Regions from separate parts of the Paenibacillus sp. TY11 genome, predicted to be linked through region 2. Evidence: riboswitches for the same ligand, from Rfam matches in the RefSeq annotation. Region 2 holds a riboswitch; each other region holds the start of a gene.
The links. A riboswitch is a leader RNA that binds a small molecule or an ion and turns the genes downstream of it on or off. The one in region 2 is predicted to bind cyclic di-AMP.
Positions count from the first base shown of each region.

Region 1: another riboswitch for cyclic di-AMP. It lies ahead of AC6EJC_RS06870 (TrkH family potassium uptake protein); the one in region 2 lies ahead of AC6EJC_RS04285 (hypothetical protein).
Region 3: another riboswitch for cyclic di-AMP. It lies ahead of AC6EJC_RS08255 (3D domain-containing protein); the one in region 2 lies ahead of AC6EJC_RS04285 (hypothetical protein).

Region 1 is NZ_JCBAIQ010000005.1:114,992-117,229, reverse strand. Features, by position in the region: gene AC6EJC_RS06870 (TrkH family potassium uptake protein) at 1-908, opposite strand, end outside; cyclic di-AMP (ydaO/yuaA leader) riboswitch at 1,230-1,380, opposite strand; gene AC6EJC_RS06865 (CPBP family intramembrane glutamic endopeptidase) at 1,643-2,238, shown strand, end outside.
Region 2 is NZ_JCBAIQ010000003.1:21,429-23,666, reverse strand. Features, by position in the region: gene AC6EJC_RS04290 (glutathione peroxidase) at 1-442, opposite strand, end outside; cyclic di-AMP (ydaO/yuaA leader) riboswitch at 908-1,080, shown strand; gene AC6EJC_RS04285 (hypothetical protein) at 1,195-1,590, shown strand; gene kdpF (K(+)-transporting ATPase subunit F) at 1,774-1,851, shown strand; gene kdpA (potassium-transporting ATPase subunit KdpA) at 1,999-2,238, shown strand, end outside.
Region 3 is NZ_JCBAIQ010000006.1:136,789-139,026, forward strand. Features, by position in the region: gene AC6EJC_RS08245 (ABC transporter substrate-binding protein/permease) at 1-185, shown strand, start outside; gene AC6EJC_RS08250 (amino acid ABC transporter ATP-binding protein) at 172-894, shown strand; cyclic di-AMP (ydaO/yuaA leader) riboswitch at 1,150-1,318, shown strand; gene AC6EJC_RS08255 (3D domain-containing protein) at 1,325-1,993, shown strand; gene AC6EJC_RS08260 (polysaccharide deacetylase family protein) at 2,191-2,238, opposite strand, start outside.

The DNA of each region.
Region 1 (2,238 bases), on a different contig from region 2:
ATAAACATGAGTATGATGATAAAAAACTGCGTAGCCTGCCGCAAGCCTGCGATGTCCAGCGTATTGGCACCTGCGGTACGGGGGGTAACGGACTGGAATAAAGATCCCAGCAGCTTACCACCCCAATCAAGCGAACCGAGAGTCTTCGGATTCGTAAACTCAAATACAAAAATCACGAGCGTGCCGACTACAATCATAGCGACCGTCATGCTGAGTACCACCTTGGTATGCAAGGACAGTCTCTTGCGCTTGCGATATTCTGCCAGGTCTGACATCACTACAAAGCCAATGCCGCCAGAAATAATCAGAAACATTGCGGTAAAATTAACAATCGGATCATATACATAACCTGTCAAGCTGCGAAATTCACCGAATAAATCAAAACCAGCATTGTTAAACATGGAGATGGCATGCCAGATTCCAAAATAAATCGCCCTGCCTACGGGCATATCAAAGGACCAGCGAACCGAGAATATCGTAGCGCATACGCCTTCAATAACCAGTGAGTACAGTAATACCTTACGGATTAACCCGACAATTCCCTCTACAGAAGTCTGATTCATCGCTTCCTGCAAAATGAGTCGCTCCCGCAAGGAAATACGACGCTTGAACACCAGTGCAATCAAGGTAGCCATGGTCATAAAGCCAAGACCGCCGATCTGGATCAGCGCAACGATGACAACTTGACCAAAAGTGGTAAAAAAGATGCCGGTATCCTTTACGACAAGCCCGGTTACACAGGTCGCAGAGGCGGCAGTAAACAAAGCGTCTATAAACCCAAGCGGCTTTCCTGTTGTATTGGAAATCGGCAGCATTAACAATAAACTACCTGTTAGAATGATAATGGCAAAGCCCACAACGAATATCTGCGGTGGAGAAAGCCGAAGCCAGCTTGCATTGGGATTCATCTATTCATCACTTCTCTCCTAATCCTTAAAACTATAAAAACAGTGATTTAATACGGTGTAAGCCCACTACGCGTTCCATTTGATCTTCCGATCGCTGTTACCGCCTTAAAAACACTCATTTTATCGTAAGGGTACCAAAGTAACTATAATTAGCATTCCCTGAATACAGGAAGAATGCATGTCAAGCACTATTCGGTCCCCCTGTGTTAATGGTGGGCAGCAGCGAAGGGGGCAGAATTGTTCTGAAAAAGCGAAGCGATCTAACTAATCCATACACTTTTATTCGCACAAAAAAAGACACCGGAAAACCGAGTGCCTGACTTGGTTCCTGCTCACAGCCTACGAGGTTAGCTGACGGATTCGGGCAGCACAGTATGCCCTATTTACACTTCCGGTCTAAGGACCGGCTGTAAAATTCACCCCAGTAACATGGTTCCCCCGTTTTCTCATAGAAATTCGGCTCAAATGTATATCATTACCTATTGTATTTCATAGGCATTGCCTCAAGATTATAATCCTTCTATATCTAGATCACAAAACCGATTTCGTCGAAAAAACGTGAAATTGGCTTTATTTTACGAATGGACGTCGTTTAATCACAGCTTATCTTATTTTATTGGAACTTTAAAGTGCTTTCACTCCATTTTCATGAATATCGCAGGTCTGTTGGCGGGAACCTGTGCAGTATGATATCTTTAATGGATGTTCTTATTTACAGATTAAGGAGGAAACTCATGAATCCTATCGGGAAACCGGTCGTGCTCACGGCCAACTTCAAAAAATTAGGCTTGCTGGGCGGGATTGGCCTGATTTGCTTTTTTATCTTTCAATTGCTTATTCCCTCGCTTAGCAATCCGAATCCGGAATCATTGATGAACGCAAAGGTCATCAGCAAACAAGAAGCGGTCATACACGCGTTGGACTTTGCCCGCTCCGAGCTGGGCTATACTGAATCACAGCCAGAAAAGCCCGTCGTGACCTATCAGGCCGAAACAGATTTGTACGGTTATTTATCCAGAGAAAAACTGCTTCAACAGTACGACCGTACATGGAAAAAAAGTTACCCTTACGAAACCTTTCGGGTCGATCTGCCTGAACCCTCTGCAAAGAGCAAACTGCAAATTCATGTGGATTTATCCACAGGGAAAGTCGTTAGCTTTAAACGGATCACCTCCAGCACCAATTACACACAGGCTGATATTTCTACGGATGAACAAGCACGTAACAGGCTTGTACGTGTGGCTGAGGACGGCATGACGCTCGAAGCCAAGGAGCAGGCGGCAGCAGTATGGGTCAAACGCTTTGGCTTCAAGCCGTCGGACTTAAAGCT
Region 2 (2,238 bases):
CCGGAGTGGTTTGCGGCGCATAACGCTTAAATACGTTACCTTCGCGTGTAATTAAGAATTTAGTGAAATTCCATTTGATCGCTTTGGAGCCTAATACCCCCGGAGCTGTTTGGGTCAGGTAGCGAAATAAGGGGTGCGCTTGATCGCCATTGACATCTGTCTTGGCGAACATCGGAAAGGTAACTCCATAATTGACTTGGCAAAACTCGGAAATCTCCTCGCTGGAACCCGGCTCTTGTTTGGCAAACTGGTTGCTGGGAAATCCCAAAATTTCGAGCCCCTGTTCATGGTACTGGTCATATAGCTCTTGTAGCGCTTTGTATTGGGGGGTTAATCCACATTTGCTGGCTGTGTTCACGATAAGCAGTACTTTCCCTTCATATGTGGATAACGGAATTTGTTTCCCTTGCAGGGTTTGTGCATCATATTCATAAACGGTCATGTTATCCCTCCTTATTCGATATTCTACAATTAAATTTTAAACAACTTAATAAGAGGTTGCAAGTTGGGATAGCTATAATAAGCGTTCGGCCACTGTAAAATCGTATTTTGTTCAAAACGGTAAATCGCGCTGCAAATGGAGCGAATTGAGGTGTTTCTTCTCATAAAAGCGGGTTCAATCGGTATTTATCTGTTACATATAGCGTATTTTCTTCCCTTTTTACAAAAAAGGGACAACAACGCCTTACCCTACGCCAATATTGACATGCCTATCATTTTCAAAAAGGGATGAAAAACAGAGATTGAAGGAGCTGTGATAAGCATAATTGCATTGTAAGCGTTATTATTAATCTTCTATGCTCTAAAGGCCGATTTATAACCCCGCAGTTGAGCTTTACAGTCTTCCTTGCGCGGGTGTATGATTCAAGACGTAATTTCAAATTAACATGAATGAAGCAACAACGAATTGTCTATAGCGCTGAATTTTGCAGTTGCAAAAGCGGGGGAACCAATCGAGACTGTACGGCTTTGGAAGTCGTGTGTCTCATGGGGTGAATTTTCCGGTCAAGTGCCAGAAATAGGGCGACTCTCACGTCCGAATCCGACAGCTAACCTCGTAAGCGTACAGGGAGAGGCAACAAACCGCCGTGTGCAGCCATGGTTTATTTTATCATGGATATGTAAGAAGCCGGAGGAAAGCCTTTTTCCTTCGGCTTCTTTTTGTTGTCTTTTATACCGGGAGAGGAGCTACTGATGGAAGGTCGGTTAATTATTGTCACTGCACCGAATGAAGCGGGCAGAAGTTTTGTGAAATTGCTCATGTTCAAAAAACTGGCGTTTGCAGTTCTCACGAATAGCGTCCAGGAGGAACGACAGCTCAAAAAAATGGGTGTGGAGCACATTGTGCGCATCAATACGATGCAAACGGGAAAATGTAATTTTCCAAAAAAAGAAATTGGTAGTGTGTATTTGTTCGAGAACAGCTTGAATCTGACTTGCCGTTTCCTGCAAATATGTCGGCCACTAACATCAGAATCGATCTATGTTATTACGCACGGCTGTAATCCACAAGGAATTTATCGGGGATTGGGAGCGGACCATGTGATCTACACATTGAATGGAGAGGTGGGTTTCCTGTTGAACGGATAAGCACTTATAACATAGCTGGTTTATGATTTTATGATGGAATAAGAATGACGATCTGAGGACCAATACGGAGGGTATGAACATGATGGATATATACATGCTGCTCTTGATGGCTGTGAGTTATGGAGTGATACTGCTGTTTGTGCGCTGGTGTGATGTGCAGACCTCTAAAGGAGGGCGAAGAGGATGACCGTTGTGCTTGGGCTCACAGCTATTGTGTTTGTGTATTTGATCTACGCACTCCTGAACCCTGAAAAGTTCTAGTCAGCTATAGGATAAAGCAGGCGGGAACAACAGATCATGAATTAAGCATCAGAGGTAGCGGGTTTTCGCAAACGTGTGCACTCGATTGATGGTCTGAATTAGGTCTGTTGTTCCAAACGCAGGAGCATTTTGAAGGAGGAATAGAGGATGGAGCTGCTGCAAATTGGAATTGTGATCGTCATATTGCTGCTCTTGGTAAAGCCAGTGGGCACCTATATGTATCATGTATTCTCGAATGAACCGAATCGGACGGATCGGATTTTTGGTGGAACGGAAAAGCTGATTTATAAGGTAGTAGGATTGAAGAAGCTGGACAGCATGCGTTGGACTACGTATGTTATGAGTTTCATTGCAACGAACGTCGTGCTTGTGGCGATCAGCTACGTG
Region 3 (2,238 bases), on a different contig from region 2:
CATCTATTATTTCGACCATTGGGATGGTGGATATTATGTATCAGGCCCAGGTCATTAAAAATATTACTTACGAAGGATTGAGTCCGTTCGTAATCGCCGCCGCTATTTATTTTGTAATGACATTCAGCTTATCTAAGCTGCTGGGTTTATGGGAAAGGAAGTTGAGAGCCAGTGATCACCGTTAAACAACTGCGTAAATCGTTCGGCAAGAACGAAATTTTAAAAGGCATTGATATAGACATCGCCAAAGGTGAAGTAGTCGTCATCATCGGCCCCAGCGGTTCGGGGAAAAGTACGTTTTTGCGTTGTATGAATCTGTTGGAACAGCCGACGGACGGGGAGATTTTGTTTGAGGGTGAGTCGATTACGGCCCGTGGTCATAATATTAATGCGACTAGGGAGAAAATGGGAATGGTGTTCCAGCATTTTAATCTGTTCCCGCACAAAACAGTGTTGCAGAACCTGACGCTTGCACCAACGCAGGTTAGAAGACAGTCAGGAAAGGAAGCGGAAAAAATTGCGCTGGAGCTCCTGCGTACCGTGGGGCTTGAGGATAAGAAAAATACCTATCCGAACCAGTTATCCGGCGGTCAAAAGCAACGTATTGCGATTGCGCGTGCTTTGGCCATGCAGCCGCATGTGATGTTGTTCGATGAGCCGACTTCTGCTTTGGACCCTGAAATGGTTGGAGAGGTTCTGGATGTTATGAAGAAGCTCGCCGAAGGCGGCATGACGATGGTGATCGTGACGCATGAAATGGGCTTTGCCCGCGAGGTAGGCGATCGGATCATCTTTATGGATAACGGTCAAATTGTGGAGCAAGGTACACCAGAGCAGGTTTTTGGTACTCCAAGCCATGATCGCACCCGTGATTTTCTTGCCAAGGTATTGTAAGAAAGTACTTCTATGAGCTATAAAGTAAGCCCTCCGTGGTCGATGGGGATGACCCCCGTATGACGGAGGGTTCTTCTTTTTTTGTCACCATTTCCCCATATTTTCGTAACAGATATCGTTTTCTTGATGACAAAATTGTAACAAGTATAGTATGATGTTCAAGGTCCCAACATTTTCATGCAGATAAGGTTACAAATTTGTGATATTATGCAGTGAGCCAAAACTTACCGGGACAGCATGGGGTTATGACAAACGCTGAATGCTGGGCCCAAATCATGGGAAGTGCGGGGGACGTAACAACGGCAGTCATTCCGATACGTCATAAGACGATGTGGAATATGCCTAGGGGTGAATTGCATAAGCATAGGGCTTCTCCTGAGTCCGAATCCGACAGCTAACTTCGTAGGCATAACAGAGGAGGTACATATCTTTGAAACATCTGAAACATATTGGAAAAACCATGAAATTTGCGGTGCTTGCCGCAGCTATTGCAGGGCTGGCACAGACAGCTGGAGTAGCAAATGCTGCTTCGCTTCATACTGCCAAAGAGGGTGATACCTTCTTTTTGCTTGCTCAACGTTATGGAGTACCGGTAAACGAGCTAACGAAGGCGAACCCGAATATTGCCCCCAACAACATATATGCAGGTCTACAAATTAAGGTGCCTGGCGAAAAAAGTGTGAAGGCGGCTTCGGCTTCGAAGTCACAGCTTCTTACGGAGACAGCACCAGCGAATGAGGGGCCAACGATTAAAGCATGGGGAAAAACATTCAATTACAGTAAAGTAGTTGATGTTAAAGCTACAGCGTATTCTGCCGCAGCTGATGAAAATGGCAAGTGGGGCGCGGTCGATTACTACGGCAATCCGCTTAAACTAGGCACGATTGCGGTAGACCCGAGCGTCATTCCGATGGGAACGAAAGTGCTGGTTACGGGCTATTCCCACCCCGGCCTGCCAGATCATTCTTTTGTAGCCGTCGCCCGCGATCAGGGCAGCGCCATTACAGGAAAGCGGATTGATATCTTTATTCCTGGCAACAAATCATTTGTGAACGACTTTGGCTTTCAAAATGTGAAACTGTACGTTATTAATAAATAGCATTTGCGTATATATGGTTTAATTAAACATAATATATATTATGTAAATTTAATGCCCGTATCGTACAACATATAACTGGGTCGGATTCTTATCAGTCCTATCGGTAAAAAAAGGCTGTCTTGACGAGCAGAAAACTTCTGCTGGTAAGACAGCCTTTTTACGTTAATTTAGCTTGTAGCTGAATCATAAACGTATTGTTATTTCCGTTCCGATGTGTGGAGTAGCCGGGGGACTGTAACAAATTT